2 regions of the Variovorax sp. M-6 genome follow, and region 1 is predicted to be linked to the other one. Evidence: riboswitches for the same ligand, from Rfam matches in the RefSeq annotation. Region 1 holds a riboswitch; the other holds the start of a gene.
The links. A riboswitch is a leader RNA that binds a small molecule or an ion and turns the genes downstream of it on or off. The one in region 1 is predicted to bind glycine.
Positions count from the first base shown of each region.

Region 1 (15,671 bases):
GCCGCCGCGGTGGCCTCGTCGAGCATCGAGGCATTGGCGATCGCCATGCCCGTGAGGTCGCAGACCATGGTCTGGAAATTGACCAGCGCCTCCATGCGGCCCTGCGAGATCTCGGCCTGGTAGGGCGTGTAGGCGGTGTACCAGGCCGGGTTCTCCAGCACGTTGCGCAGGATCACGCCGGGCGTGTGGGTGCCGTAGTAGCCCTGGCCGATGAAGTTCCTGGCCACCTTGTTCTTCGCGGCGATCGCCTTCAGCTCGGCCAGCGCATCGGCCTCGGTGATCGGCGGCGCCAGCCGCATCGGCCGGCGCCGGCGGATGGCCGGCGGCACGATGCCGTCGATCAGTTCGGCGCGCGTGGCCGAGCCGACGGCGGCGAGCATGCGGACCTCGTCCTCGGCTTCGATGCCGATGTGGCGCGCGATGAATTCCTCGGCGTTCTGGAGTTCGCTGAGCGAGGGGGAAGTGGGCAGCACGGGCGTCGGCATGGGAGGGTCCGGTCGGGGCGTAGGGTTCAGTTGTCGGCGGAGAATTTCGCGTAGGCGGTCTCGTCGAGCAGCGGCTCGAGCTGCGCCGGGTCGCTCAGGCGCACCTTGAAGAACCAGCCGGCATCCATCGGTGCGCTGTTGGCGAGCGAGGGATCGGCGCGCAGCGCTTCGTTGACCTCGGTGATCTCGCCCGAAATCGGCATGAACACGTCGGCCGCGGCCTTGACCGACTCGACCACGCCGGCCACGTCGCCCTGAGCGAAGCTCTTGCCGACTTCAGGCAGGTCGACGAAGACCACGTCGCCGAGAGCGTCCTGCGCATGCACCGTGATGCCGACCGTGACCAGCGCCGTGTCGGCTTCCTGCCGCACCCACTCGTGGTCCTTGGTGTACTTGAGGCTCATGAAAAACTCCTTGAAAAATGGCTGGCTTGAAGAAATCGAAAAATCGGGGAGGCCTCAGCCCCGGTGATAGCGCGCGGGAACGAAGGGCAGGGTGCTCACTTCCATCGGCACCGGCTTGCCGCGCACGATGGCCTGGATCCGCGTTCCGGGCTCGGCGTAGGCGAGCGCCACATAGCCCATCGCGACCGGCCGGTCGACGGTCGGGCCCAGCAGCCCGCTGGTGACCTGGCCGATCGGCAGACCCTCGAAGGATTCGAGCACGGAGCCGTCGCGCACCGGGATGCGTTCCAGCGCGACCAGTCCGACCCGCTTGCGCTTGAGCGTCTCGTGGTCGAGGTGGCCGGCCGCGCCGTTGGCGGCCGTGAGCTGCGCCAGCACCCTGGCCGCGCCGGGGAAGCCGCCTTCGCGCGCGCCGCCGCTGCGCCGCACCTTCTGGATCGCCCAGCCGAGGGAGGCCTCGACCGGCGTGGTGCCTGGGTCGATGTCGCTGCCGTAGAGGCACAGGCCGGCCTCCAGCCGCAGCGAGTTGCGCGCGCCCAGGCCGATCGGCTTCACCTCGGGCTGGGCCAGCAGCAGGCGGGCCAGTGGCTCGGCGTCGCGGGCGGCGACCGAGATCTCGAAGCCGTCCTCGCCGGTGTAGCCGCTGCGCGTCACGAAGGCCGCGATGCCGCCGATCTGCACCGTGCCGCCGGTCATGAAGACGAAGCGCTCGATGCCCGGCGACAGGCGCGCCAATGCGGCCGCGGCCTGCGGTCCCTGGAGCGCGAGCAGCGCGTGGTCGGGCATCGGCAGCACCTGGCAGCGTTGGCCGATCCGGGCCGTGATGTGGGCGATGTCGGCCTGCTTGCAGGCGCCGTTGACGATCACGAACAGCGAATCCTGGCCTTCGTTGAAGAACATCAGGTCGTCGAGGATGCCGCCTTCGTCGTTCAGCAGCAGCCCGTAGCGCTGCTTGCCGGGCGCCAGGCCGATCACGTCGACCGGCATCAGGCTCTCGAAGGCGGCGGCGGCATCGGGGCCGGCCAGGCGCAGCTGTCCCATGTGGGAGATGTCGAACAGGCCGGCAGCCTCGCGCGTGTGGCGGTGCTCGGCCATCAGCCCGGCGGGGTACTGCACCGGCATTTCGTAGCCGGCAAAGGGCACCATGCGGGCGCCCAGCGCCAGGTGCAGGCCATGGAGCGGGGTCTTCTGAAGATCGTCGGATGCGGCGGCCAAGGGCGTTTCTCCAAAGGGGCAGTCTAGTTCCATGGCAAGAAGCCATGGGCCACCCCTGCTGTCCGCTTTACCTGAGAGATTCGCCCCACGATCGGGGTTTGCTCCTTCGGTGGACGGACCGGCGCGACTGCGCGACGAACCGCCTCTCTCCAGCAAGGAAACGCCCGGGAACGGGCGCTTCGTCAGTCCTTTTGCCTGAGCGTTCGGGCCCGTGTTTCGAGGGACCTGCGCCTTCGGCGGCCCCATCGTGGCGGGACGCTCTCCTGACCGGGCGAGTGTAAGGGAATCGGCGACCGCCCGGCCGGCGTTTTTCAGTGCACGGCCGCGGCCGGCAGCAGCCGGTCGATGCGCTCGCGGATCGACTCGGCGCGTTCGGTGCCCGCTGCCTTTTCGATTTCGTCGAGCATCCCGCTCGCCACGGCCAGCATCGCGCCGCGATCGCGCGCCTCCCGCAGCATCTCGCGGAACCGGTCGGCCAGCAGGGGATCGCGGCGTACGAACATGCGTTCGCACAGATCGAAAAGAAACATGCGCGTGGTGGCGAGCGAGCGCTTGCCGTCGAAGGCATCGGCCGCGCCCGGCGCTGGATCGGCGGGCTGTTCCTGCTCAGGCACAGGCACGCGGTCCTGCGCCAGGGGCCCGCGGTCCAGCAGGTAGCCTTCGCGCACCAGGTGCAGCGCGACACGCCCGGCTTCGTCCCGGCCGCCGAACAACTGGCCGAAGTCGGTCACCGAGCGCTGGCCATCGGCCATCAGCAGCAGGGCGCGCTCGCGCTGGCCCAGGCTGCGGCAGCCGGGGCTGAGTTCATGGCGCGCCTTGTCGGTCTTGATGAGGAACATGGGATGCTGCGGCGTTCGGTGGGCGAGCGCCGCAGCATGGACCCCTGGCGTGACGGCTTCGTGAAACCGTCCGCATCAACAGGGTGCTACTTCGCGTAGACCAGGTCGCGCAATCCGAGCGAGACGCCGGGCACGTAGGTGACCACCATCAGGCAGGCCAGGATGACCAGCACGAACGGAATCAGGTAGGGCACGATGCGGTCGAGCGAGATGCGCGCCACCGTGCAGGCCGCGAACAGGTTGACGCCGAAGGGCGGCGTGATCATGCCGAGCGCCAGGTTCACCACCATCACCAGGCCGAAGTGCACCGGGTCGATGCCGAAGTGCATGGCCACCGGCGCCAGGATCGGCGCCAGCACGATGATCGCCGCGCTGGTCTCGATGAACATGCCGATCACGAACAGGGCGCCATTGACGCCGAGCAGGAACATCGCCGGCGACTGCAGCACCTCCTGGAGCCAGCGGCCGATGGCGTCGGGCACGCCGGCACGCGTGATCAGGAAGGCGAACAGCCCGGCGTTGGCGATGATGAACATGATCACCGACGACGACACCACCGACTTGCGCAGCACCGCATAGAGTTCGGCCGGCTTGATCTCGCGGTAGATCAGCGTGCCGACGATCAGCGCGTACAGCACGGCCACCGCCGACGCCTCGGTGGGCGTGAAGATACCGCCGTAGATGCCGCCGAGGATGATCACCGGCATCAGCAGCGCCCAGCCGGCACGCCAGGTGGCGGTGGCGACGCCGAGCCGGCCGTCGCCGTCGTTCTTGCCCAGCCCCTTGAACTTGCAGTAGACGTAGACGAAGGCCATCAGCGCCAGGCTGATCAGGATGCCCGGTCCGAAGCCGGCGATGAACAGCTCGCCGATCGACACTTCGGCGCTGACGCCGTAGAGGATCATCGGAATCGAGGGCGGAATGATCACGCCGAGTTCGGCGCTGGTGGCCTGCAGCGCGGCGGCGTAGCCGACCGGGTAGCCATGCTTGATCAGCGCCGGGATCAGGATCGCGCCGATCGCGAAGGTGGTCGCCACCGAAGAGCCCGACACCGCCGCGAAGATCATGCAGGTCAGCACGCAGGTCATCGGCAGGCCGCCCTGGACGCCACCCACCAGGCTCTTGGCGAAGTCGACCAGGCGGCGCGAGATGCCGCCGGTCTCCATCAGGTTGCCGGCCAGGATGAAGAAGGGAATGGCGGCGAGCGGAAACTTGTTGATCGCGTTGAACATCTCCTTGACGGAGATCAGCATGTTCGCGTTGGAGACCTGGATGCCGAGCACCGAGGCCAGGCCGATGGAAACGGCGACGGAGATGGTGAGTGCGAAGCACACCACCATGGTCGTGATCATCACGGGGGTCATTGAGCGGTTTCCAGTTCGTTGCGCTTCGGGTCGATCAGGTTGGCGATGATGCCGATCACGCAGAACAGCCCGCCCACCGGCAGCGCCAGGTAGGCCCAGAACATCGAGACCGATTCGAGGCCGGCCATCGACTGCACGCTGCCGCGCTGCGCGTAGTCCCAGCCCCACCAGATGATGACCGCGATCAGGGTCAGCGCGGCCAGGCACACCACCCAGTCGAGCACGCGGCGGACCTTCGGCGGACTCCATCGGTAGAGCACGTCGACGCTGACCATGGCGCCCTGGCGGAAGGCGGTCGGGATGCCCAGGAAGACCATCCAGATCAGGCTGATGCGGATCAGGATCTCGGACCATTCGGCCGGTTGTTCGAGCACGAAGCGGGTGACGATCTGGAACACGCCGAGGGCAGAGGCGACCACCAGCATGAAGCAGGCGATCGCCATCGCCAGGCCGGTGGTCCAGCGGTCGAGTGCGAGGAAGGCGGATTTCATTGGCGCATCAGGGGTTCGGACAAAAAAACGCCCGCCAGCGCAGGCTGTGCGGGCGCGCGCTGCCGCGATGAGTATCGCGGCGGCCGGTTACTTGACGTCGCGGATCTTGTCCAGGTTGGCCTTGCCGAACTGCTTCTCGAAGTCGGCGTTGACCGGCGCCAGCGCGGCGACGAACTTGGCCTTGTCGACGTTGTCGATGACGGTCATGCCCTTGGCGCGCAGGTCGGCCACGCCCTTGGCATCGTCTTCGTCGACGCGGGCCCGGTTGGCCTTGATGCCTTCCTTGGCGGCATCCAGGAAGGCCTGCTTGTCGGCGGCGCTGAGCTTGTCGAAGGAGGCCTTGTTCATCAGGAAGATGCAGGGCGAGTAGACGTGGCCGGTCAGCGTGAGGTGCTTCTGCACCTGGTCGAACTTGGCCGAGATGATCACCGGCAGCGGGTTCTCCTGGCCGTCGACCGTGCCCTGCTGGAGCGCGGTGAAGACTTCCGGGAAGGCCATCGGCGTGGTGATGATGCCGAAGCCCTTGTAGGCCGCGATATGCACCGGGTTCTCCATGGTGCGCATCTTCAGGCCCTTGAGGTCCTCGGGGGCCTTCACGTCGCGCTTGCTGTTGGTCATGTGGCGGAAGCCGTTCTCGGCCCAGCCCAGCGCCTTGAAGCCCTTGGCGTCGAACTTGACCAGCATGTCCTGGCCGATCGGGCCGTCGAGCACCGCGCGGGCGTGCGCCTTGTCGCGGAACAGGAAGGGCACGTCGAGGATCTTGGTTTCGGGCACGAAGTTCGGCACCGGCCCGGTCGACGAGAAGGCGAGCTCCTGGGTGCCGAGCTGCACCGCTTCGATGGATTCACGCTCGCCGCCCAGCGAGCCGTTGTAGAAGGTCTCGACCTTGTAGCGGCCATTGGTGCGCTTCGCGACTTCCTTCGCGAAGGTATCGATGGCGACGCCCTGGTGCGAGTTCTGCGCGGTCGAGATGCTGATCTTCATCGTCGTCTGCGCAAGGGCCGCGCTCGCGATGCCAAAGCCGAGGACCAGGCCTGCGGCCAGTTGGCTCAATTTCATGGGGATGTCTCCTGAGTGGAAAAGTGTGCGGACCCGGGCCCGCAGGGCAACCGTCGACTATGCCGCAATAGCGAGCTTCACCGCGTCGGGATTTTCACGGACGTAGTCGCGGACCACCGCCTCGAAGCTGGCATCGGCTTGCAGGCCGAGCGCAGCGGCGCGCGCCGTTTCGAAGTGCCCGGGCCAGGTCTTCACGATGCGCCGGATCGCCGGGTCGGGCGTGCGGTCGAGCAGGGCGGTGGCGGCCGGACCGGCCACGCGCGCCAGGGCCGCCGCCATCTCGCCCACCGTGGTGGCGAGCGAGGGCAGGTTGAGCGCGGTGCGCGGGCCCCACTCGGCGTCGCTGGCTTCGGCGGCACGCAGCAGGCCCTCGATGGTGCGCGCCGGCGAGGCGATTGCCACGGGTGTCTCGTCGGCGACCGGGCAGGCCGCGCGCAGGCCGGCCAGCGGCTCGCGGATCATGCCGCTGAAGAAGCCGGAGGCGGCGCCGTTGGGGCGGCCCGGCCGCACGCTCACCGTCATGAGCCGCACGCTGCGGCCGCGGATGAAGCCCTTGCGCGAGTAGTCGGCGACCAGCTGTTCGGCGACGAATTTCTGGATCCCGTAGCTGGTCTGCGGCGTCGGCAGGGTCTGGTCGGTGATCACCGCGGGCAGCGGCTGCTCGGGCGAATCGCCGAAGACCGCGAGCGAGCTCGAGAACACCAGCGTCGGCACGCTGCCGAGCCGGCGGCAGGCGTCGAGCAGGGCATTCGTGGCGGCAAAATTGCTGCGCATGCCGAGGTCGAAATCGGCCTCGCATTCGCCGCTGACCGCGGCCGCCAGGTGGAAGACCAGCGCGGTGTCCGGCGGCAGCACGCGTTCGGGCGCGCTGGCGAGCAGGTCGTTGAGGTCACCGACCACCGCGGCGACGCGCGGATCGGCCGCGAGGTCGGGCGGCGGTGCGGCGCGGTCGACCAGGGTGATCGTCGTGATCGATGCAGGAAGAGCGCCAGCGAGTGAGAGTTTCGAGCCGCCGAGCAGGGTTCGGGCCAGCCGGGCGCCGACGAATCCGGCGCCGCCGGTGATGACGATGTGCATGTGCGAGAGCCTCCTTGGGGCGTCGAGTCTAAATCGAGGCCGGGACCTCTCCGCGCTGGCGGCGCATGAAGGACTCGATGGCTTCGAACAGCGCCTCGCTCAGCAGCGCCAGCACCGCGGCCGGCACCGCGCCTGCGATCAGCAATTCGCGGTCGTTGAGCGCGAGCCCGGTCACGATGCGTTCGCCGAAGCCGCCGGCGCCGATGAAGGCGGCGATGGTCGCCGTGCCGATCGCGATGGTGGTCGCGGTGCGCACCCCGGCCAGCAGCGTGGGCAGCGCCAGCGGCAGCAGCACCACGCGCAGGTTCTGCCCGCCGGTCAGGCCCAGCGCGGTGCCGGCTTCGCGCAGGCCGGCGGGCACTTCGGCCAGCCCGGTCACCGTGTTGCGCATGATCGGCAGCAGCGAATAAAGCGTCAGCGCGATCAGCGCCGGCAGCGTGCCGATCGCGCCGAGCAGCGAGATCAGGACCGCCAGCAGCGCCAGCGAGGGGATGGTCTGCAGCAGGCCGGTCAAGCCCAGCACCAGGGCGCGCAACCGCAGATGCGCGAACACCGCGATCCCGAGCGGCACGGCGATCAGGATGGCGACGCCGACCGAGACGGCGACCAGCAGCAGGTGCTGGCGCGCGAGCCGGCCCAGGTCGGGGCCGAACAGCTTGGCCATGAAGCCGCGGGCGGCGCCGTCGGTCGCTGCGGGCGCCTTCGCGCCGGGCTTTCCCGCCGCCAGGAAATCGCGCGCGATCACGTCGAAGGCCGTGCCCTGCAGTTCGGCGCGCGCGTTCATCGCGATCATCGCGCGCTCGTCGATGCGGCCCTCGAGCGTCTGCAGGGCGGCCCAGGCCTCGGGCAGCCGCGTCGGCAGGTCGAGCCGGTACAGCAGCACGGCGTCGTAGCGCGGGAAGTAGCGCCGGTCGTCCTCGAGCACCCGCAGGCCCAGGTGGTCGATCTTGGCGTCGGTGGTGTAGATGTCGATGACGTCGATCTGCTTCGCCGCGATCGCCTCATAGGCCAGTCCGTGGTCCAGCCCGGTCGGCGTCTGGCCGAAACCGTAGCGCGCGGCCAGCCCCTGCCAGCCGTCGGCACGGCCGATGAACTCGTTCGAGAGGCCGAGCCGCAGCGCCGGATGGCCGGCCAGGTCGCTCAGGGTGCGCACGCCGAGCCGGTCGGCGTCGGCGGCGCGCATCGCGAGCGCATAGCCGTCGTTGAAGCCGAGCGGGACCGCCACGCCGAGTCCGAGCGGCTGCAAGGCCGCGTTCATGGCTTCGCGGGTCATCGACTGCCGGCCCTTGAGGATTTCGAGCGCGATGGTGCCGGTGTATTCGGCGTAGAGGTCGATCTCGCCGGAGCGCAGGGCCTCGTACACGATGGCCGTGTTGCCGAGCCCCTGCCGCACCACCGGGGCGACCGGGGTCCGGGGCGCGGCGGTCTGTGCCAGCACCTCGGCGAGGATGTAGGACTCGGTGAAGCGCTTGGAGCCGATGCGCAGTGGCTGCTCCTGGGCACTCGAAGCCAGGGCGGCGCAAAAGACGGCCAGGAAGGCCAGGGCGGCGAGCCACCTGCGACGAGGCAATTGCATCGGGCCAGTGTATCGGCGCGCGGTCGCGCCGTGCGGCTGCGGGGGCCGAACATGCCGTTCTCCTACAGCCGATGGTGCGTCGTGCTGATGCTGCCCGGCAGCCAAGCCGGCCACAGTCGACGGGTGTTGATCAACTACGTCCGCCGCGGTCAAGGAAAGCCTCTGTTGCTGGTGCATGGACTGGGCAGCAGCTGGCACACGTGGCAAACCATCCTCGAGCCCCTGGCCGCGGAGCGCGCCGTGGTGGCGATCGATCTCCCGGGTTTCGGCAAGAGTCCGCCGCTGGCGGGCGAAGTCTCGGTGCAGACGCTGGCCGCGGCGGTGGCGCTGTTCCTGCGCGAGCACGACCTGCTCGGCACCGATGCCGTCGGCAGCTCGCTGGGCGCGCGGCTGGTGCTCGAGCTGGCGCGGCGCGGCGAAGTGCTGGGCGCGGTGGTCCTGCTCGGCCCGGGCGGTTTCTGGGTCGGATGGGAGCGCCTGGCGTTCCAGAGTTCGATCCGCATGTCGATGCAACTCGCGCGGACGCTGAAGTTCGCGATGCCGTCGATCACCGCCCATGAGTGGTCGCGATCGCTGTTGCTGGCACGCTTCTCGCCGTACGCTCGCAAGCTGGCGCCGGCCCTGGTGCTGGAGGAAATGCGCAGCTACGCGTCGGCCCGGTCCTTCGAGCCGATGCTGAAGGACTTCATGCGCGGGGCGCCATTGAAGGGCTCGCCCCTCGGGCGGATCTCCAAGCCGATGGTGATCGGCTGGGGCCGCCTCGACCGGATCTGCCATCCCAGGCAGGCGACGCGCGTGCAGCAACTGTTTCCCGATGCGCGGCTGCACTGGTTCGAACGCTGCGGCCACTACCCCCATTGGGACGCGCCGGAAGAGACGGCGCAGCTGATCCTCGAGACAACGGCCGACTAGCGAGAGCGAAATCGGCCGGAAATGAAAGAAGAAAGAAGCAATGGCCAAGGACCCGCAGGCGACGCCGCTGCCCGAAGCACACGGCGCTCGCGAATTGCCCTCGGTGACCGTCGAGGGCTACAGCCTCCAGTTGCGCGACAAGGACGGTTTCGTCGGCGACCAGGCCAGCCAGACCGCCTTCCGGCAGCTGCTGGAGCGCTGGCGCCAGCGCCGCCGGCGCAAGGGCCGGGATCCGCTGGGCGGCGTCCATTCGAAGGACCTCGGCAAGCGGGAGCTCGACGAGGCGCTCGGCCGGACCGAGGCGTCCGAGGCTTCGGACCTGCTCCACGGCGCGATCGAGGCGTTCGCGCAGGAGTTGGCCTGGGTGATCGAACGCTTCCTGCGCCAGCCGTCGTGGAGCGGTGTGGAGCGGATCGTGATCGGCGGCGGATTTCCGGGCAGCGACGTGGGCGAGCGCGCCGTGCTGCAGGCGGCGGCCATCCTGCAGCACATGAAGGTGTCGGTGGAACTGGCCCGGATCTGCCACGAGCCGGACGACGGCGGCCTGCTCGGCTGGGTGCACCTCGTGCCACCGCCGCTGCTGAAGGGCCACGACGCCATCCTCGCGCTCGACATCGGCGGCACCAACGTGCGCTGCGGCATCGTCAAGCTGCGCAGGAAGCGCGCGCCCGACCTGTCGAAGGCCAAGGTGGTGCGGCGCGAGAAATGGCGCCACGCCGACGAACGCCCGAGCCGCACGCTGCTGATCGACCGCCTGGCCGAGATGCTCGAGGCGCAGATCCGCTACGGCAGGAAGAAAGGCATCCGCCTGGCGCCTTTCATCGGCATCGCCTGCCCGGGCCTGATCCGCAAGGACGGCTCGATCTCGCGCGGCGCGCAGAACCTGCCGGGCGACTGGGACGGCGACAGCTTCCACCTGCCGAGCGAGCTGTGCAAGAGGATCCCGATGATCGCCGGAGCGCCGACCATGGCGCTGATGCACAACGATGCGGTGGTGCAGGGCCTCAGCGAACTGCCGTTCATGCAGGACGTGAAGCGCTGGGCGGTGCTGACGATCGGCACCGGGCTGGGCAACGCCAGCTACACCAACAAGTCGAAGTAGGCGTGTCGATCAGGCCGCCGCACCGGCGTGCCGCGACCGACCGCCGTCAGCCGAGTTCCCGGCCAAAGAAGCGCAGCGTGCGATCCCACGCGAGCTGGGCCCACACGGCGTCGTATTGCGTGATGGGGATCCGGCCCGGGCCTTGCGCGGTTTCGTTGGCGAAGGCGTGATGCGCCTGGTAGCGGTGCCCTTCATAGCGCACGCCCGCCGCGCTCAGCTTCTCCTCGAGGGCATCGACCCCCGCGATGGCGAACGCCGCGTCCTGCGTGGCCCAATGCGCCATCAACGGCACGGTGATCTTCGAGGCGTCGACATACTCCAGCGGCGGGTAGCCATACCAGACGACACCGGCATCGGCCTCGGACGCCATCGACGAGGCCAGCAGGGTCAGCGCGCCGCCCATGCAGTAGCCGGTGATGCCCACCTTGCCGCCGCGCGCCTTCAGATATTGCAGCGCGCCGCGCACGTCCTGCGAGGCCGCTTCGGCGAAGTTCAGCCCGCTCATCAGATGGTGGGCCTCCTCGGCCTCGACGGTCTTCTTTCCGCGATAGAGATCGGGCACCAGGGCGGTGAAGCCGGCCTGCGCGAAACGCTGGGCCACACCGAGGATCTGGTCGTTCAATCCCCACCACTCCTGGATCACGACCACCGACCCGAAGGCCTTCTCGGCCTCGACCAGGTAGCCTTGCACCGCGGCGCCATCCGGGCGCTTGAATTCGATCATGGTTCCCATGAGTCTCTCCTGATGTTGTGGTCAAGACAGCGAGTATCGGACACGTGGCCACGTTTGCGGGCATCGCTCAAAGCTGGAAGGCGATCGTGAGCAGCAGCCCCTCGGCGACGTCGCGCAGCAGCCCCGGCCTGCGTGCCCGGTAGGTGTCGCCGGCCGAGGCGGTGGTCGCTATCCATTGCGCCAGCCAGTCGATCTCGGTGCGGCCGTAGAACACCACCGCCGCCTCGTGGTTGAGCAGCAGGCTGCGCAGGTCGAGATTGATCGAGCCGCACAGCGCCAGGTCGTCGTCCATCACCACCGCCTTGGCATGGGCCATGAAGGGCAGCATCTTGAAGATCACGCCGGCGCGTGCCAGGTCGCGCATGGTGCGGGCACGCACGAAGTCGGCCAGGCGGTGGTTCGACCGTGCCGGGATCGCGATCGTCACCTGCACGCCACGCCGGGCCGCCAGCCGCAGCGCATCGCGCAGGCCGTCGCCGGGCACGAAGTAGGGGGTGACCGCGAGCACGCGATGCTCGGCGCGAAAGCAGGCGTCGATCAGCAGCGCCTGGGCCGTGTCCTCGGTCTGGTCGGGGCCGCTGGGCAGGAACTGCGCGAGGCTGCCATCGCTGCGCGGTCCCGTGTCGGCGGCGATGGTGCGCGACGTGCGACCGCGCACCGAGGTCCAGTCGTGGTCGAACTGGCGCGCCGCCGCGGTCGCCACGTCGCCCCGGAGGTCGAAGGACAGGTCGCGCCAGGCCACCGGATGGGCCTCGTTGCCGACGAAGTACTCTCCCGCGAGGTTCCTGCCGCCGGACCAGAGCCAGCCGTCGTCCGCGATCGTGAGCTTGCGGTGGTTGCGCAGGTTGCGCGGGCCGCTGCGGCGCAGGCTGAAGATCGGGCGGAACACCGCCACCTCGGCGCCCGCATCGCGCAGCGAATCGAAATGCGAGCGCGGCAGCGACAGCGCGCCGAAGCCGTCGAGCAGCACTCGCACCTTGATGCCCCCGCGCGCTCGGCGCGAGAGGCGGTTGATCACCTCGTGCCCGAGCGCGTCGTCGCCGATGATGAAGGTCGAGACGTCGATGGAATGCCGCGCGCCCTCGATCACCTCGAACAGCGCATCGCGCGCGGCGGCGCCGTCGGAATGAAGGCGCGTGTCGCAGCGGCTGGGCGCGGCGAGGCCGAAACTCTCGACCAGGTCGGCCGCCCAGTGCCCCGCCGGCGCCGAACGGGGCGGCCGCGGCGTGCCCACAGGGCGCAGCTTGCGCTGGCCGAACACCAGGTACATCGGGAGGATCACGTACGGGAGCAGCGCAAGGCCCATGACCCACGCGATGGCGGTGGAGGGCGCGCGCTGCTCGCGCCGCGCGCGGGTGGTCAGCACATAGACCAGCAGCGCGAAGGTCACCACCAGCAGGTGCTGCGATGGCGATGGCAGCCAGTCGAGCAGGTCGTCGATGCGGTTCACGTTCGGATGAGTGCCTGCAGGAAAGGCGGCACCGGGCGCCCCTGCGAAGCCAGAAACAGCATCATGGGTCGAACCACTTCGCGCACCGGGCCGCGCGCGCCCACGCGTTCGCGCCAGGCCAGCAGCCGGGGCGTGGCCTCGGTCATGGGAGCGCCCTTGCGTTCGGCGAACACCTGCGCCATGTAGAAGGCGATGTCGGCGAAGGAGTAGCTGTCGGCCAGGTACTCACGGTCGGCCAGCAGGACCTCGAGTTCGGCGTAGAAGGCCGTGCAGCCGGCGCAGGCCGCGAGCGCCGCGGGGCTCTGCATCTCCTGCTGCAGTCCGAAAAGCCTGATCACATGCGGGAAGAAGACCTCGTCCGACTTCAGCTCGAGCTGGCGGGCACGCGCCCGCGCCGCGACCCCGCGAGGCCACAGCGCCGGCTCCGGCACGCGGTCCTCCAGGTACTCGAAGATCTGCGTCGAGTCGAACAGCTCGACCTCGCCGTCGATCAGCACCGGCACCTGCCGCTTCGGGTTGACCCGCAGCACCTCGGGGTGCTTGGGAAGGTAGTTGTCGTCGCGGTCGAAAGGCACCATGACGCAGTCGAGGGCGACGCCCTTCTCGAGCGCCGCGATCTGCGCCTTGGCGCCGAACATGCTGAGGGGGCCGGTGAAGAGCTTCATGGATGCAGAGCCTACTTCAGCTCGACCCCAAACCAAAACCGGCCGGCGCAGCCCGGCCCGTTGGTGAAACACCGCGGAACCGGCTTCGCCGGGCCGCTGGTGTTGCCCCCGGCAGGGGGTGGGCGCCCGACACGAAGTGCGGGCAACCTGGGGGCGAGCGCTACTTCCAGACTTCCTGGGCGGTTTCGACCACGAGGCGCAGCTTGGCGCGCTGCGCCTCGACCGCGATGTTGTTGCCGTGCACCGTGCTCGAGAAGCCGCACTGCGGCGACAGCGCAAGCTGGTCGAGCGAGACGTATTTGGCGGCCGCCTCGATGCGGGCCTTGAGCTCATCCTTGTCTTCCATCTCGCCGAACTTGGTGGTCACCAGGCCCAGCACCACGGTCTTGCCCTTGGGCAGGAAGCGCAGCGGGCGGAAGTCGCCCGATCGGGCGTCGTCGTACTCGAGGAAGTAGGCGTCGAGGTCCATCTCCTTGAGCAGCGCCTCGGCCACCGGCTCGTAGTTGCCGGCCGCCGCGTGCGTGCTCTTGAAGTTGCCGCGGCACAGGTGCATGGCGAGGAGCATGCCCGCGGGCTTCTGCGCCACCACCTTGTTGATGAAGGCAGCGTAGCGGTGCGGCAGTTCGTTGGGGTCGTCGCCGCGCTGGCGGGCCGCCTCGCGCATCTTCTCGTCGCACAGGTAGGCCAGGTTGGTGTCGTCCATCTGCACGTAGGTGCAGCCCGCCGCGGCCAGCGAGCGCAGCTCGTCGCCGTACGCCTTGGCGACGTCGTCGTAGAACACCGGATCGAGCTCGGGGTAGGCCTCGCGGCTGATGCCGGCGCGGCCGCCTCGGAAATGCAGCATGGTGGGCGAGGGGATCGTGACCTTGGGCGTATTGCCGGCCGACACCTGGCTCTTGAGGTATTCGAAATCCGCGAGCTGGATGTTCTTGGCGTGGCGCACCTTGTCGATCACGCGCATCACCGGCGGTGCCAGCTCCTCGGTGCCGTCGGGCTTGCGGATCGTGACCGGGATGTCGGTCTTCACGCCGCCGAGCTGCTCGAGGAAGTCGATGTGGAAATAGGTGCGGCGGAACTCGCCGTCGGTGATGCTCTTGAGGCCGATGTCTTCCTGGAACCTGACGATCTCGGTGATGGCCTTGTCTTCGACCTTGCGAAGCTGCTCGGGCGTGATCTCGCCCTTGGCTTTCTGCTCGCGCGCTTCGAGCAGGTACTTGGGGCGCAGGAAACTGCCGACGTGGTCGTAGCGGGCGGGCAGGGCGGCGTGCTGGGACATGGGTGGGCTCCGTCGAATCTGGAAAAGAACGGTCGATCGTATCCGGACAATGAACCCCTTTGCTGGATACAGAAAGATCGGTACTTACCCTTGAATTGGCTGAAAACCGTGGACTTTAGCGAATGAATGTATACATTGCGTATCCCATGAAAGCCTCCACCAGCCCTTTCCCGCTCAACGCCTGGTATGCCGCCGCCTACGACGTCGAGGTCTCGCACGCGTTGCTGGCGCGCACCATCTGCAACCAGAAGCTGGTGCTCTACCGGCGCACCGACGGCCAGGTCGCAGCCCTGGAAGACGCCTGTTGGCACCGCCTGATGCCGCTGTCGCTCGGGCGGCTGGAGGGCGACGAGGTGGTCTGCGGCTACCACGGCCTGGTCTACAACAGCCAGGGCCGCTGCACCTTCATGCCGAGCCAGGAAACGCTCAATCCCTCGGCCTGCGTGCGCGCCTATCCGGTGGTCGAGAAGCATCGCTTCGTCTGGGTCTGGCCCGGTGACCCGGCCAAGGCCGATCCCGCGCTGGTGCCCGACATGCACTGGAACGACGACCCCGAGTGGGCCGGCGACGGCAAGATGATCCGCGTTGCCTGCGACTACCGGCTGGTGGTCGACAACCTCATGGACCTGACCCACGAGACCTTCGTGCATGGCTCGTCGATCGGCAACCGCGCGGTCGCCGAGGCGCCTTTCGTCGCCACCCACGGCGACCGTTCGGCCACCGTCACGCGCTGGATGGAGAACATCGATGCGCCGCCGTTCTGGGCCGGTCAGATCCACCATGCGCGCGGCTACCGGGGCAAGGTCGACCGCTGGCAGATCATCCGCTTCGAAGGGCCCTGCACGGTCAATATCGACGTCGGCGTGGCCGAGGCGGGCAGCGGCGCCGTGCCGCGCGACGGCGCGCCGGGCGATCGCAGCAAGGGCGTCAACGGCTTCGTGCTCAACACCATCACGCCGGAGACCGACAAGACCTGCCTCTATTTCTGGGCCTTCGCGCGCAACTACTGCGTCGGCGAGCAGC
Region 1 is NZ_JBFREQ010000003.1:258,910-274,580, reverse strand. It holds gene gcvP (aminomethyl-transferring glycine dehydrogenase) at 1-485, opposite strand, end outside; gene gcvH (glycine cleavage system protein GcvH) at 512-889, opposite strand; gene gcvT (glycine cleavage system aminomethyltransferase GcvT) at 944-2,137, opposite strand; glycine riboswitch at 2,153-2,267, opposite strand; glycine riboswitch at 2,286-2,372, opposite strand; gene AB4Z46_RS05610 (hypothetical protein) at 2,416-2,943, opposite strand; gene AB4Z46_RS05605 (TRAP transporter large permease) at 3,030-4,307, opposite strand; gene AB4Z46_RS05600 (TRAP transporter small permease) at 4,304-4,798, opposite strand; gene AB4Z46_RS05595 (TRAP transporter substrate-binding protein) at 4,886-5,857, opposite strand; gene denD (D-erythronate dehydrogenase) at 5,915-6,934, opposite strand; gene AB4Z46_RS05585 (ABC transporter permease/substrate-binding protein) at 6,963-8,510, opposite strand; gene AB4Z46_RS05580 (alpha/beta fold hydrolase) at 8,562-9,422, shown strand; gene AB4Z46_RS05575 (ROK family protein) at 9,463-10,524, shown strand; gene AB4Z46_RS05570 (dienelactone hydrolase family protein) at 10,571-11,248, opposite strand; gene AB4Z46_RS05565 (phospholipase D-like domain-containing protein) at 11,325-12,707, opposite strand; gene AB4Z46_RS05560 (glutathione S-transferase family protein) at 12,704-13,372, opposite strand; gene AB4Z46_RS05555 (5-methyltetrahydropteroyltriglutamate--homocysteine S-methyltransferase) at 13,533-14,648, opposite strand; gene AB4Z46_RS05550 (aromatic ring-hydroxylating dioxygenase subunit alpha) at 14,795-15,671, shown strand, end outside.

Region 2 (15,671 bases), on a different contig from region 1:
CACATGCTCGGCGAACATCTGGGCGAGCGGCTGGGCGTCACGATGACGCACGTGCCCTACAAGGGCGGCGCGCCGCTGATGCAGGACCTGGGCGCGGGAACCATCGACTTCATGCTGGCGCCGATCCAGCAGCAACTCATCGGCATGACCGAATCGGGCCGTTTGAAGATCATCGGAACGCTGGCGCCGTCAGGCAAGACCGAGGTGCCGATGCTCAAGAACTACCCCAGTGTGAACGACAGCAAGGGCCTCAAGGATTTCAGCTTCGACCTCTGGCATGGCTATTTCGTCCGGAAGGACACGCCCGAGGAGGTGGTGCAGCGGCTGCATGCGGCGCTCAACACCGTGCTGGCCGATCCGGCGGTGCGCAGCCAGCTCGAAGCGCAGGGCCTCATGATGGCGCCGGCCACGACCCTGGCCGAGGCTTCGCGCGGCTACGCCGCCGAGGCGGGCCGGCTGCGCGCCATCGCGAAGTCGATCAAGCTCGAGGCGAAGTAGGTGAGTGCGCAGACCGCCTTGGCCGCGTCCGTGGAGCGCAGCTTTTCCGCCAGCTACGCGCAGGCGCGCGAGCGCTTCCTGACCGCGGCGAAAGCCTGCCGAGCCGAACTTCGATCCTTCGGGCTGGAGGTCCGGGGCGCCGAGGGCGAAGCGCTGGCCACCGACGTCGCCCTGATCGGCGCCGAGGGTGCCAAGGCGGTGTTGATCGTGAGTTCCGCCACCCACGGCGTCGAGGGCTTCTGCGGCTCGGCGTGCCAGTTGGCCTTGATGGCCGATGCCGAACTGCTGGCGCGCGCGGCCCGCTCCGGGGTCGCGCTGCTGCTGATCCACGCAGTGAATCCGTACGGCTTCTCCTGGATCAGCCGGACCAACGAGGACAACATCGACCTGAACCGGAACGCCCAGGATTTCGGCGGCCCGCTGCCGGCCAATCCCGGCTATGCGGAACTGCATCCGCTGCTGCTGCCGGCCGCGTGGCCCCCGGACGAAGCCAATCGCCGCGCCGTGGCCGACCACATTGCCCGACACGGCGCCTTGCGCTATCGCGACGCCGTCTCCAAGGGGCAGTACACGCACCCCGACGGCCTGTTCTTCGGCGGCGCCGCGCGCAGTGCGTCGCTGCGCACCCTGGAGCAGGTGTTGCGAACGCAGGCGGCCGCTTTTGCGGAGATCGGGTGGATCGACGTCCATACGGGGCTCGGACCCTGGGGCCACGGCGAAAAGATCTTCGCCGGCCGGCGCGACGCCGAGGAGGTCGCGCGTGCCAGGCGCTGGTGGGGTGCCGATATCGCAGTGCCGTTTGCCGGCACGTCCAGCTCGGCAGACATCACCGGCCACCTGGCCTCGACCATCTATGCCGCCTGTCCCGATGCCCGGCGCACGCTCATGGCGCTCGAGTTCGGCACCGTGCCGTTCGAAGAAATGGTCGACGCCTTGCGCGGCGAGGCGTGGCTGCGCAGGCATCCCGAAGCGCCGCAGGCACTGGCCGCAATCGTCCGGAAAACCATTCGAGATGCCTTCTATTGCGAACTGCCTGCCTGGCAGGGCATGGTGCTGGGACAGAGCCGGCTGGCGATCCTGCAGGCCTTGCTTGGGCTCGCCGGCCAGGCGGACTGACACGCCTGGGCATCGTTGACTGCGTGCCTTCGTCTCCGGGTGCCCGCTCAGTGGACCAGAACCGGAGTGTGTGCCAACTCGGCGTAGCCTTCGAGCGTGTCCTCGACCTCTTCCTGGGTCGGGGTGTTGAGTTGCCAGGCGGCGATCTGCTGTTGGAACAGTTCCGCCCAGGAGCCGTCGAGGTAGACCTCCTTGCCCGAGCGCTTGTCGACGATCTCGAAGCCGTGGCGCGCCAGCACCGGCAGGTGGGGTGCGGCGGGCGCCTCGCCTTCGGTCGGCTGCACGTGCACGACCACAAAGGAGTCGGAGTCGTAGAGCATCTGCATGTCGGGTCCTGTCAGGATGTCGATGGCATTCATGATGGTTAGATAGCAATCAACGCGCCAGTTTCAATATCCATCGACGTTTTGTAGGCTGGCGCCTGTTTCCGCGTGTTTTTTCAAGGATTGGACGCGCGCAATGGCACCTGGCTGCGCATCTGCAGGTCGATGAAGTCGCCGTTGGTCTGGGTTTGCTTGATCCGTACCGGCAGCCAGCCCAGCGAGGGGGCCAGCCACAGCTCGATCCTGTCGTCGAAGGGCTTGCGCGGATTGCGCGTGAGCTTGCGTGCCTTGAAATCGCCGGCCGGCACGGTGAGCTCCTCCTCGCCTTCGACATTGAAGGTCCAGATCTCGGCGTCCCGCGGCCCCACCGTTTGCACCGCGATCACGGCGCCGCTCGGGTAGCGCGCCGGATCGCCGGCCAGCAGGGCGCCGAGCTGCAGCACCACGCTGAGCCGGTCCTGCGCGCCGGCCAGGAGCATCACGCTCGGTGCGTTGCTGCTGAACACGACCAGCCCCTTGTCGCGTTCGAAATGGGAGGTGACTTCGGTCTTGCGCTTGTCGGAGAAGCGCAGGGGTTCGATCCCGGTCGGTCCGATGTTTCCGGCGCTGTGCTGGCTGCGTAGGGTCTTGAAGAGGAAGGTCCACGACAGCGACGCGTCGTAGTGGCTGCCGTCCTGCAGCCAGACGAGCTCGCCGAACACGCCCTGCAGGGGCTGCGCGCCCTGCTGGGCGGTGGCCGCGAAAGCCAGCCGAACCGAGCCCGAAATCTGCAGCGCCACCGGGCCGGTGATATTGCCGGCCGTCTCGCCGCCGCCTGCGCCGGATGCACCGGACGCACCGGATGCGGCCCCACCGGCGTTCCCTTCGGGCGCCTGCGCGTTGCCGGCGTCGATCTCGGCCTGGGCGATGAGGTCGTTCGGCGGCGCCTCGGGCGGCACCGAAGCGGCGGCGGCGGCCGGTGCCGGCGCCGGCTCGATCGCGGGGCGGGGCCGGGGTGCAGGCCGCGGCCGCACGGGGCGGGGCGGCGCGGGAGCCGCCTTGACCACCGGCGCCGCAGCAGCGGCCGGCGCCGGAGCTGGCGGCGGCGCGACGACGATGCTGCGCGTGATGAAAGTGTTGGCCAGCGGGGAGGGGCGCGGGGCGCCGGCCGGCGGTGCCAGCCCCAGCAGCGCCAGGTGGGCCAGCACCACGGCCGCGGTCAGCAGCGCGAGCCCGCGCCAGGGCGGGCGCGGAGCGTCGGGGCTGTCGGGGAGGGCTGCGGGCGGCATCGAGGATGGAACGGACGCCGGCGTAGAGGGTTCACCTCGGTACACTGCCGCCCGTCCAACCAGTTTAGTAGCGATGCCGAGCCGGCATCCGCCGCCACCCATGAAACTCGCCACTCTCAAAGACGGTTCGCGCGACGGCCAGATCGTCGTCGTTTCGCGCGACCTCGCCAGCGCCCACTACGCCACCGGCATCGCCAGCCGCATGCAGCAGGTGCTCGACGACTGGGGCTTCATGAGCCCGCAGCTGCAGGATCTCTACGATGCGCTCAACGGCGGGCGGGCCCGGCACGCCTTTCCCTTCGATCCGGCGCAATGCATGGCGCCGCTGCCTCGGGCCTACCAGTGGGCCGACGGCTCGGCCTATCTCAATCACGTCGAACTGGTCCGCAAGGCGCGCAATGCCGAAGTGCCCGAGAGCTTCTACACCGACCCGCTGATGTACCAGGGCGGCAGCGACGATTTCATCGGCCCCTGCGATCCGGTGGTGGTCGCCAGCGAGGCCTTCGGCATCGACTTCGAGGCCGAGATCGCGGTGGTCACCGGCGACGTCAGGATGGGCGCCACGCCGGCGCAGGCGCTCGACGGCATCCGTTTGCTGATGTTGGCCAACGACGTCAGCCTGCGCAACCTGATCCCGGCCGAGCTGGCCAAGGGCTTCGGCTTCTTCCAGAGCAAGCCCGCGACCGCATTCAGCCCGGTCGCGGTCACCCCGGACGAGTTGGGCGACGCCTGGCAGGGCGGCCGCGTGCACCTGGCGCTGCAGAGCACTTGGAACGGCCGCAAGGTCGGCATGTGCGATGCGGGCGAGGAAATGACCTTCCACTTCGGGCAGTTGATTGCACACATCGCCAAGACCCGCAACGTGCGCGCCGGCAGCATCGTCGGCAGCGGCACGGTGAGCAACAAGGGCGTCGAGAGGAAGGGCGGCATGGACTGGCCCAAGGGCTACAGCTGCATCGCCGAGAAGCGCTGCATCGAGACCATCCAGGACGGCCAGCCCAGCACCGAGTTCATGAAGTACGGCGACACCATCCGGATCGAGATGAAGGGCCGCGACGGACAGTCGGTCTTCGGCGCGATCGACCAGGAAGTGGTGGCCCCGGCGGCGACGAGGTAGCCGGCTCAGGCCGGCGCCGGGCCGCCCCAAGGCGGCCCTGCGGCCCCCTCGGGGGGCAGCGACCCACACGCAGTGGGGGAGCGTGGGGGCTCTCAGGCCGGCGCCGGGCCGCCCCAAGGCGGCCTGCGGCCCCCTCGGGGGGCAGCGACCCACACGCAGTGGGGGAGCGTGGGGGCTCTCAGGCCGGCGCCGGGCCGCCCCAAGGCGGCCTGCGGCCCCCTCGGGGGGCAGCGACCCACACGAAGTGGGGGAGCGTGGGGGCTCTCATGCGCGCGCGCCGCGCAGCAGCTCCTTCAGGCTCCGTATGCCCAGCCGCCGGAACGCCCGGTACTGGTGCGTGCGCACCGTCGTGAGCTCGATGCCGATCTCGCGCGCCGTCTCCTTGGCGGTCTTGCCGGCCAGCAGGTGGCCGACCACCTCGCGCTCGCGCAGGCTCAGGCCCAGCAGGCGTGATGCCAGCGCCGGTTCCGCGGCCTCCCGGACAGCGACCGCGCTGCGGCCATGGGCGGCGGTCGCGTCGGCGAGCAGTGCGGCGTGGGTTTCGAGCAGCGCGAAATCCGCAGCGCCGAAATCGGGCTGGGCGAGGCTGCGGTAGAAGCTCACGGCCGCCCGCTGGCCGGTCGGCAGCAGCAGCAGCACCGAACTGCGTTCCCGGATGCCGACATCGCCGTAGCACGCGGCCCGGTAGGCCGGGTCTTCCACCTCTTCGGCCCGGTGGTGGCCGAGCCAGAGCTGCGGGCGCTTGGGCAGCTTGCGACCAGCCAGCCAGGCCATGTGGGGGTCCAGCCGGTCGAAGCGCTCGGCGACATAGCGTTCGGCGGTGCGTTCGGCCGTGTGGCCATAGGTGCTGGCGGCCGAGACGGTTTCGATGCGGCCGTTGGCGCTCGCCGCGAACACGGTGCAGAAGGTCACGGGCAGCACGCGCTGCATCGCCGTCAGGTAGCTGGCGGCCAGGTGCGGCGTGCCGATGCCCGCGAGCACGGCGCCGACGACGGGCGCCGCCAGGGCCTGGCCGGCGGCACGGACGGGCCAGCGTTTCATTGCAATTCAAGGGTTAGCACTTCGTACGAAGTTACGACATCGACGATGCAGGTGCATCGGGACAATCCCGTTCATGAACACTGCCGCCGTGAATCCCCCCGCTGCGCGTGCCGGCGACGCCGCCGGCGGTCCGCTGCCGCCGGTCGCCGCCGAGTTGCCGCCCTCGGTCGGCGCCTTCCACTACACGCGCTTCGAGCCCCGGATGCCGGCGCTGGAGCAGGGCGCCGAGCCCGGCCGCCATCCGGTCGTGATCGCGGGTGGTGGGCCGGTCGGCATGTCGCTCGCGCTCGGGCTCGCGAACCACGGCGTGCGCAGCGTGATCCTGGAGGCCGACGACACGGTCTGCGTCGGCAGCCGCGCGGCCTGCATCTCGCGCCGCAGCCTCGAGATCATCGAGCGCCTGGGCGCGCTGCCGGCCTTCCTGGCCAAGGGCCTGCCCTGGACGGGCGGGCGCAGCTTCTACAAGACCGACGAGGTGTTCCGCTTCGAGATGCCGCACGACGAGAGGCAGAAGCTGCCGCCGATGATCAACCTCGAGCAGTACTACATCGAGCAGTACCTGCTGGACGAGATCGGCCGCCGCAACGCGTCCACGCCCGGCCTGATCGACATCCGCTGGGGCACCGAGCTCACCGGCTTCGTGGAAGATGCGGACGGCCTGGTGCTCGCGGCCCGCAACGCGCTCGGCGACTACTCGCTGCGCGGCCAGTGGCTGGCCGCCTGCGACGGCGGCCAGAGCCTGGTGCGCAAGTCGCTCGGCCTCGAGCTGGTCGGCACCGGCTACGAAGGCCGGTACGTGATCATCGACATCGAGCTGCACAGCACGCATCCGACCGAACGCCGCGCCTGGTTCGATCCGCCCTGGAACCCCGGCTCGACCGTGCTGATGCACCGCCAGCCCGACGACATCTGGCGCATCGACTACCAGCTGCGCGCGGGCCAGAGCACCGAGGAAGCGCTGCAGCCCGCGGCGGTGCGGGACTTCGTGCAACGCCATCTCGATGCCATCGGCGAAGGCCACCTGCCCTGGCACACGGTGTGGACCTCGGTCTACCGTGCCGGCGCGATGACGCTCGAGAGCTACCGCCACGGCCGCGTGCTGTTCGCCGGCAATGCCGCGCACGCGATGCCGATCTTCGGCGTGCGCGGCCTCAATTCCGGCTTCGACGATGCCGACAACCTGGCCTGGAAGCTGGCGCTGGTGGCTCGCGGCGTCTCGCAGGCATCGCTGCTCGACAGCTACTCGCAGGAGCGCATCGCGGCCTTCCACATCAATGCCGAGAACGCGATGCGCAGCACCGAATTCATGTCGCCGCCCTCGCGCGGCTTCGACCTGCTGCGCGAGGCGGCGTTGTCGCTCTCGGGTGCGCACCGCGGCATCGCGAACCTGATCAACCCGCGCCAGACGCAGGCCGTGGGCTACGAGGACTCGATGCTGTCGAGCGAAGGCGAGGCGCTGGGCGCCGGTCCGCTGGCGGGCGAAGTCATGCCCGAGCAGGCGCTGGCCGCGGGCCTGCATCTGACGGACCGCCTCGGTCCGGCCTTCACCGTGCTGGTGCTGAACATGCAGGAGCGAGACGCCTCGCTGGCTTCCGAAGTGGCGCGGGCACAGGCCGGGCCGCTGCCGGTCGCGCTGTGCGAACTGTCGCCGGGCGAGGCCGATCCCGAGGTGTTCGCGGCGCTCGGCGCGCTGCAGGGCGCCGTCTATCTGTTGCGCCCCGACGGCCATGTGGCCGCGCGCTGGCGCCGTCCGCCCGCGGGTGCGCTGCTGCGGGCCCTGGCGCGCGCCGCCGCGCTGCCCACCAAGGAGTCCGCATGACAGCCCTGCCCCCCGAAGCCCGCGACCGTGTCTACGCCGAGTGCGCCCGTGCCATCAGCGAAGCCGGCGCCGAGCGAGAATCGTTGTTCCTCGCCCGGCTCGCGCTGCTGCTGTTCGAGCAGGTCGGCGACGAAGCGCGCTGCCGGGCCGCGCTCGCGCAGGCGCTGGACGGCTTGCCGGTGCCGTCGCTGTCGGTTTGACGACCCCCACGCTCGTCACTGCGTGGACTCGCTGCCCCCCGAGAGGGCGCCGACCGCCTTGGGGCGGCCCGGCGCCGGTCGGACCCCTTACATTTCAGAACACACGAAACCAGGAGACCTATTCGATGGATCGCAGAACCCTGCTCACCACCCTCGCCGCCACCGCGGCCGCAGCCGCCGCTCCGTGGGCCCGCGCCCAGGGCGCCTATCCCGACCAGCTGATCAAGTGGGTGGTGCCGTACCCGGCCGGCGGTGGCACCGACGTGATCGCGCGCACCCTGGCCGAGGCCATGCGGCAGACGCTGGGCCAGCAGATCGTGATCGACAACCGCCCCGGCGCCTCGACCAACATCGGCGCCGAGCTGGTCGCCAAGGCCAAGCCCGACGGCTACACCATCATGTCGGCCGACAACGCGCTGCTGGCCTTCAACGAGCACCTGTTCAGCAAGCTGCCGTTCAATCCTGAAAAGGACTTCAGCTACATCGGCGCGATCGGCAAGTTCCCGCTGGCGCTGGTGGTGCACCCGGACTTCCCGGCGCAGGACTTCAAGGCCTTCCTGGCCTATGTCAAGGCCAATCCGGGCAAGGTCAACTACGCCTCGCCGGGCAACGGCTCGCCGCATCATCTGGCGATGGAGATGTTCAAGGTCCGCACCGGCACCTTCATCACCCACATCCCGTACCGCGGTGCGGCGCCGGCGATGGCCGACGTGATGGGAGGCCAGGTGCCGGCCATGTTCCTGGACCTGGCCTCGGGCCTGTCCATCATGCAGAGCAAGAAGGTGCGGGTGCTGGCCATTGGCTCCGGCAGCCGCTCGAAGCTGTTGCCCGAAGTGCCGACGCTGGCGGAAGTGGGCGTCGCGAATTCCGAGGTGTTCGCCTTCCAGGGCGTCGTGGGGCCGGCCGGCATCCCGCCGGCGATCGTCGCCAGGCTCAACGGCGACCTCAATCGGGCATTCACCGCGCCGGCGGTGCAGAAGCGCTTCAACGACTTCGGCATGGAGGCGATGCCCGGCACGCCGCAGCAGTTCGCGGCCCTGTCGCGCGCCGAATCGCAGCGCTGGGGCCCGATCATCAAGGCCGCCGGCATCAAGCTGGATTGACGGGCCCCCACGCTCCCCCACTGCGTGTGGGTCGCTGCCCCCCGAGGGGGCCGCAGGCCGCCTTGGGGCGGCCCGGCCCCGGCCTGAGCTGGCCCTCACGTTCCCCCCGCTGCGTGTGGGCCGCAGCCCCCAGGGGGCGCAAGCCTGACCCGGCTTCGGGCTACGGCTTTGCGAAGGTCTTGCGCGAGCCGTCCTCGAACACCTCGTCATCGCGCTCCAGCTTGCCGTTGGCATCCCAGGCGCGTTCGCGCGTGATGCGGCCCTTGTCGTCGTAGACCGATTCGGCGATGAGGATGCCGGCGTCGCTGAAGCGCTGGTGGGGGCCGATCGGGGTCTGGCTCAAGCGATCGCCGGCCAGATAGCGGCCGACGGCCGCGACCTGGCCGTTGTCGTGGAATTCGGTGATTTCGATCTGGCGCGCATTGCGGCCCACACCGTAGACGGACTTGCTGCGCGGCTGGCCGTTCTGGTAGTAGCTTGCGTCGCTCAGCGGCTCCCCGGCGGTGTTCCAGCGCTGCTCGCGCACCAGCGTGCCCTTCTCGGAGAACTCCTGGTCGCGCTGCTTGACCACGCCGCGCTCGCCGATCAGCGAGATCACTTCGCGGCGCTTGATTCCTTCGGAGGAGAAGCGCCTTTCGGTGCGCTGGTTACCCACCACCTCGTCCTGCGCGGCGGGCTTGCCGTTGTCGTAGAGCTCCTCGCTGCGCACCCGCTTGCCGGCCACATAGGACAGCCGCGACCGCAGCGTTCCCTTGGCGTCGAACAATTCGACCTTCGACGCGCCGCCGCCGAAGCCGCACAGCCTCGCGTCGTCGGCCACCGGCGCCAGCACCGGCTTGTCGCCGCAGCGCAGGGCCGAGAGTTGGCCGCGCTCGGTGAACTCGACCGAAGCGCGCTCGCCCGCGACATCGGCGAAGAAGGTCACGCGGCGCAGCGACCCGGTCGGATAGAAGGTGCGCACCAGGCCCATCTCGCGGCCGTCCTCGTAGGTCGCATCGCGCAGCACCTGGCCGGTGGGCGAGAACTCGCGGGCCCGGCCTTCCATGTTGCCGCGCGCGTTCACGCTGTGCTCCTTCGTGAGCTTGCCGTCCTCGTAGAAGCGCACCAGCCCCATGAAGGTGCCGCTCTGGATCTGCTGCTCGCGCACCAGCTGGCCGCTGTCGCGGTCCTTGCAGCGCATCAGGCCGGTCTTGCCCGCGGTGCTGCCGCCATGGGCCGGATTCACCGCCTGGCCATTGAGCTCGCAGTCCTGCACCGCGTGCGCCGTGCCGCCGGCGAGCAGCAGCGCGGCCACCGCCGCGCCGAAGCGCAGGAGGCGCGTCGAGGGCTGGGGTGGCGCTGCCGACAAGCTCATGCGTCGTAGACGGTGTCGAGCGACCTGAAGCCCTTGGCCTCGATCGGATTGCCGAAGGGGTCGCAGAAGAACATCGTCCATTGCTCGCCGGGCTGGCCCTCGAAACGCACTTGCGGCTTCAGCACGAAGTCGACCCCGGCCGCCTCCAGGCGTGCAGCGAGTTCGCGCCAGGCGGGCAGTTCGAGCACGATGCCGAAGTGCGGCATCGGCACCATCACGTCCCCCACGCGGCCGGTGCGCGAGGTGGCGAAGGGCTCGCCGAGGTGCAGCGAGATCTGGTGGCCGAAGAAGTCGAAGTCGACCCAGGTGTCGGTGCTGCGGCCTTCGGCGCAGCCGAGCACGTCGCCATAGAAGCGCCTGGCTTCGTCGAGGTCGCGCACGTGGAAGGCGAGATGGAAGATGGACATGTGACTTTCTGTGTCTGGTCGTCATTGTCCACAAGCCGGGCCGCAATGGCGAGCCCCGGATGCCACCGGCAAGCCCAAAAATGCGAACGCTTGGAGTAAGCTGCCCGGACAAGAACCACACTTCCGGAGCACCCTCATGAGCGACGCCAGCAAGCCTTTCGCCTTCAGTCAGTTCGTTCCGGGATTCGACTTCCTGAAGAACCTGGCTGGCGGGAGCACATCGCCCAGCGCCGTGCCCGGGCTGCCGAGCCTGTCGAACTGGGTGGCGCCGACGCTGAGCGTCGAGGAGGTCGACAAGCGCATCCAGGAGCTCAAGACCGTCCAGTACTGGCTCGAGCAGAATGGCCATGCGCTCAAGGCGACGATCCAGGCGCTCGAGGTGCAGAAGATGACGCTCTCGACCTTGCGCGGCATGAACGTGCGCATGGAAGACCTCGCCAGCGCCTTCACGCGGCAGGCAGCGCCGGCGCCGGCACCCGCGTTCCGGGCCGAGGCTCCGGCCGCCGCACCCGAACCGGCACCCGAGGCGGCGCCGGAAGTCGAAGAAGAGGCCTCGGCACCCGCGCGTGCCAAGGCCGCCGCCGCAGCCGCGACGGATGGGGCAGGCGTCGTCGATCCACTGCAATGGTGGGGTGCCCTCACGCAGCAGTTCCAGCAGATCGCCAGCTCGGCCCTGCAGGACGCCTCGCAGCTCAAGGTGCCGGCCATGGCGCAGCCGCTGGCCGACGCGGTCGGTTCGGGCGCGCGCTCGACACCGGCCAAGAGCGCCGCCAAGCCGGCGGCCGCTCGAAAGAAGGCGCCGTCGGCGACCCGCGGCGGCGCTGCGGCTGCCAAACGCCCGGCGCCGGCGCGCAAGCGTGCGCGCTGACGCCGATTCCCCGCCTTTGAGAGACACAAGAAAGCCGAGCCCATGAAGCTATTTCCTTCCGGGCATGCCACCCACCCGCAATGGCGCATGGCCGCCGGCCTGGTGCTGGCCCAATTGCGAGCGCAGATGGCGCTGCCCGACTATGCGCGCTCCCCGACCCTGGGCCTGCTCTACATCACCGACCACTACGGGGAAGACGCGCAGGAGATCCTCGATCACCTGGGCGCCGAACTGCCCGAAATCACCGACTGGACCGGCACCGTGGGGGTCGGCGTGGCGGCCAACAACGCAGAGTATTTCGACGAACCGGCCCTCAGCGTGATGCTGTGCGAGCTGCCGAGCGACCAATACCGCGTGTTCTCGGGCGTGGCGCCGCTCGCCAGCTCGGAAACGAGTGGCTTCGCGGCCCACACCGCGCTGGTGCACGCCGACCCGCGCACGCCCGAACTGAGCGAGCTGATCGCCGAGATGGCGGAGCGCACCGACACCGGCTACCTGTTCGGCGGCCTCTCGTCCGGCCGCGTCGGCTCGCTGCAGTTCGCGATCGGCGGCAACGGCAACATCCGCGGCCACGGGGCGGTCGGCGGCGTGTTCTCGGGCGGCCTCTCGGGCGTGGTGTTCGGCGAGGGCGTGCGGCTGGTCTCCCGCGTGACCCAGGGCTGCCAGCCGGTTTCGCGCGAACGCGAGATCACCAAGGCCGACGGCAACCTGCTGCTGGAGCTCGACGGCGAGCCCGCCCTCGATGTGCTGCTGGCCGATCTGCGGGTGTCGCTCGAGGCGCCCGAGCAGGCGATCGATGCCGTGCGCGCCACCCTGGTCGGCCTGGCCGAGGCCGGCAGCGACGGCATCCGGCGCACCGGCGACCTGGGCTCCGACGTGCGGGTGCGCCACATCATCGGGCTCGATCCGACGCGTCGCGGCGTGGCGATTGCCGATGTCGCCGAAGCCGGCATGCGCATGAGCTTCTGCCGCCGCAACGCGCAGGCGGCGCGCGCCGACCTGATGCGCGTCTGCGCCGAGATCCGCGAGGAGCTCGAGCCGCAGGAGCAGACGCTGGCAACCGCCCGCGCGGTCGCGGCCGGCGAGGCTGAGGCCGCGCCGCATCCGGCACGCCGCATCGCGGGCGCCATCTACGTGAGCTGCTCGGGCCGCGGCGGACCGCATTTCGGCGCCCCCGGCGCCGAGCTGCAGATCGTGCGGCATGCGCTGGGCGATGTCCCGCTGGTCGGCTTCTTCGCCGCCGGCGAGATCGCCCGCAACCACCTGTACGGCTACACCGGCGTGCTGACGGTCTTCACCAACGATGACTGAAGGCCGGCGCGCCGCCCGGTGAAGGCGAAGTCGACCTCGGGCGCGAGTCCGCTCACGATGCGCGCGATCGACTTGCCCGAGCCGCAGGCGTGGGTCCAGCCGAGGGTGCCGTGGCCCGTGTTGAGGAACAGGTTCGGCAGCTTCGTCGCCCCGATCAGCGGCACGTTGCTTGGTGTCGCCGGGCGCAGCCCGGTCCAGAACTGGGCCTCGGCCGCGTTGCCGGCGCCCGGGAACAACTGCTCCACGCGCCGCACGATGGCCTCGCAGCGCACCCGGTTCAGGTCGCGGTCGTAGCCGTTGAGCTCGGCCGTGCCGGCGATGCGCAGCCGGTCGCCGGTGGCCGAGGTGTAGCGCGAGAACACCAGCTTGAACTCGTCGTCGGTCAACGAGACCTGGTGCGCCTTCGAGGCGTCCTTGACCGGCATCGTGACCGAATAGCCCTTGGCCGGGTAGATCGGCAGCCGGATCCCGAGCGGTGCCGCGTAGAGCGGGCTCAGCGAGCCCATCGCCAGCACGAAGGCGTCGCCGCGGATGCGCTGGAAGCGGCCCTCGTTGTCGGTCGCCTCGACGTGGTCGATGCTGCCGCCGGCTTCGCGCAGCGCGGTCACGGTGTGGCTCATGAGGAAGCGCACGCCGGCTGCCTCGGCCAGCTTGACCAGCTCTCGCGCGAAGCGGTTGGCGTCGCCCGATTCGTCCTCCGCGGTGTAGGTGGCGCCGGCGAGTTGCGGGCGGATGTGGGAGAGCGCAGGCTCGAGCTTCACCGCCTCGTCGGCCGAGATCACCCTCCGGTCGCAGCCGAGCGCGCGCATCTGCTCGGCCGGCTTCAGCGCCGCGTCGAACTCCTTCTGCGTCGTGTAGAAATGCAGGATGCCCTGGGTGCGCTGGTCGTAGTCCAGGCCGGTGTCGCGCCGCAGCTGCTGCAGGGTGTCGCGGCTGTAGGTGCCAAGGCGCACGATCTGCTCGATGTTGTGGCGGGTACGCGCCGGCGTGCATTCGCGCAGGAACTGCAGGCCCCAGAGCCACTGGCGCATGTCGGCGCGGATGCGGAACAGCAAGGGCGCATCTTCCTTGCCGAGCCATTGCAGCACCTTGAGCGGTGCACCCGGATTGGCCCAGGGCTCGGCATGGCTGACCGAGATCTGGCCGCCGTTGGCGAAGCTGGTTTCCGCCGCCGGCGTGGCCTGGCGGTCGATCACGGTCACTTCGTGGCCGAGTTGCTGGAGGTAGTAAGCCGAAGTCACGCCGAGCAGGCCGGCGCCAAGAACGATCACGCGCATATCGAGAACCCTTGAAGGTTGCAGCGCTTGAACGCAACGGAGACGGAATGCTGTCGACAACGAGAGCAACCGGACCGAGAGTCCAAGTTGCCGCTCCCCCTGTCCTCGGTACCTGAGAGATTCACCCGCTGCGCCCGCAACGGGTTTGCTCCTTCGGTGCACCACGCGCACATTCAAGCGGCGTGATGGCTCTCCAGACGGCTTTGACAGTGAACTGCAGTACAGGCTCATCGAGTGAGCCGACCTGAGCGTTTATGGGAGTTTGCGCCTTCGGTGGGGCCCGTGGGCCCGCTCTCCTGCAGTGCGCGGATTGTAGCGGCGCACGGCAGAAACGCGCTAGGGGCGCCTGAAGGCGAAGTCGAGCTCGGGCCGCAGGCCGCTGACGATGCGCGCGATCGACTTGCCCGCGCCGCAGGCATGGATCCAGGTTCGGGTGCCGGGCGCGGTATTCAGGAACAGGTTGGGCAGGCGGGTCTTGCCGATCATCGGCAGCCGGTTCGGGCTGACCGCATGCATGGCGGTTTCGAAGCGGGCCTGCGCGGCGTCGGCGACGCCGGGCAGCAGCATTTCGGTGCGGCGCACGATCGCCTGGAAGCGGTCCGAGTCGGGCTCGGCCTCCTCGTCGAGCCCGGCCCGCACGACGGCCTGGACCCGCAGCTGCTCGCCGGCCGCCGTTTCGATGCGCGTGATGCGCAGCTTGCCCTGCCGGTCGCGCAGCGCGATGCGCGGTGCCTTCGCCGGCTGCAGGATCGGCATGGTGACGATGTACTCGCGCACGAAGCGCAGCGGCATATCGATGCCCAGGTCTTCGGCATGCGGCACGCTCGAGGCCCCCAGCGCCAGCACGTAGGCCTGGGCGCGCAGCGTGGCGGGCTGGCCGGCGGCATCGAGCAGTTCGACGTGGTCGACGCGGCCGTCGCGCTCCTCGAGCGAGACCACCGTGTGCCGGGTCATGAAGCGCACCCCCGCCGCTCGGCAGAGGAACACCAGGCTGGCCGCGAACTGCGTCGGATCGCGCACCGGATCCTCGAGCGCGTAGGTCGCCCCGGCCAGCTTGCCGCGGATCGCCTGCAGCGCCGGTTCGATGCCGATGGCTTCGTCGGCCGACAGCAGACGTTCCTCGCAACCGAGCCTCGACCAATGGGCCGCACTGGCCGTCCGCACATGAAAGGCCGCGGGGTCGGTAAAGAGGTTCAGGAGGCCGGCCGTCCGCGGCCCCTGCGGCATGCCGGCTTCGTCGCGCAGCGCCCGAGCGCTCTTGCGGCTGTAGGCGGCCAGGCGCACGAGATGGTCGAGAGGATCGCGTTTCGACGGCGTGCCCATGGCCTCGTCGAGCAGGCGCGTGAGCCGGCGGCGCATGCCCTTGCACATCCTGGCCCAGCGTTGGGCGCCCCGGGGCGCTGCGGGTCCGGGCCGCGTGGCCGGTGGGTTCGCGTCCGCAGGCGCCGCCAGGCCGCGCGCCTTGGCCGCGGGCGTGGCGTGCCGATCGACCACGGTCACTTCATGACCGAGCTGCTGAAGGTAATAGGCCGAGGTCACGCCGAGCAAGCCGGCGCCGAGTACAACTACGCGCATGTCCGAATCCTTTTGGGATTGCATGAACGGCGAGCGTTAGCGCTTCCTGTGAAAGCGGCAAGACCCGGGGTTCAGACTGCCGCTCCCCCTGTCTCTGTGACCTGAGAGATTCACCCGCTGCGCCCGGCAGCGGGTTTGCTCCCTCGGTGCACCACTTGGCGTGGTGACTCTCCAGTCGGCGATTGATCAAAAAATAGGCAGTGGTCGAATCGCATTGCGATTCACCTGAGCGTTCATGGGAGTTTGCGCCATCGGTGGGACGCGTGCGTCCGCTTTTCTGCCTGCCGGATTTTATCGAAGAAACCGGTTTCCGTGTTTTTCAGGCCCGGCGCAGGCGCGTGAACAGTTCGAATTCCCAGTTGCGCATGCCCAGCAGCAGCGTGTAGCCCTCGCG
Region 2 is NZ_JBFREQ010000002.1:83,886-99,556, forward strand. It holds gene AB4Z46_RS02845 (Bug family tripartite tricarboxylate transporter substrate binding protein) at 1-498, shown strand, start outside; gene AB4Z46_RS02850 (M14 family metallopeptidase) at 499-1,614, shown strand; gene AB4Z46_RS02855 (BTH_I0359 family protein) at 1,662-1,940, opposite strand; gene AB4Z46_RS02860 (DUF3108 domain-containing protein) at 2,054-3,205, opposite strand; gene AB4Z46_RS02865 (fumarylacetoacetate hydrolase family protein) at 3,306-4,322, shown strand; gene AB4Z46_RS02870 (LuxR C-terminal-related transcriptional regulator) at 4,587-5,363, opposite strand; gene AB4Z46_RS02875 (FAD-dependent monooxygenase) at 5,437-7,182, shown strand; gene AB4Z46_RS02880 (hypothetical protein) at 7,179-7,382, shown strand; gene AB4Z46_RS02885 (Bug family tripartite tricarboxylate transporter substrate binding protein) at 7,508-8,485, shown strand; gene AB4Z46_RS02890 (hypothetical protein) at 8,646-9,839, opposite strand; gene AB4Z46_RS02895 (VOC family protein) at 9,836-10,246, opposite strand; gene AB4Z46_RS02900 (PhaM family polyhydroxyalkanoate granule multifunctional regulatory protein) at 10,383-11,114, shown strand; gene AB4Z46_RS02905 (FIST signal transduction protein) at 11,157-12,425, shown strand; gene AB4Z46_RS02910 (D-amino acid dehydrogenase) at 12,386-13,702, opposite strand; glycine riboswitch at 13,792-13,909, opposite strand; glycine riboswitch at 13,910-14,011, opposite strand; gene AB4Z46_RS02915 (FAD-dependent oxidoreductase) at 14,039-15,277, opposite strand; glycine riboswitch at 15,356-15,462, opposite strand; gene AB4Z46_RS02920 (helix-turn-helix domain-containing protein) at 15,597-15,671, opposite strand, start outside.
Region 2: it holds a riboswitch for glycine, as region 1 does, so the genes downstream of both, AB4Z46_RS02910 (D-amino acid dehydrogenase) here and gcvT (glycine cleavage system aminomethyltransferase GcvT) in region 1, are expected to answer to the same signal.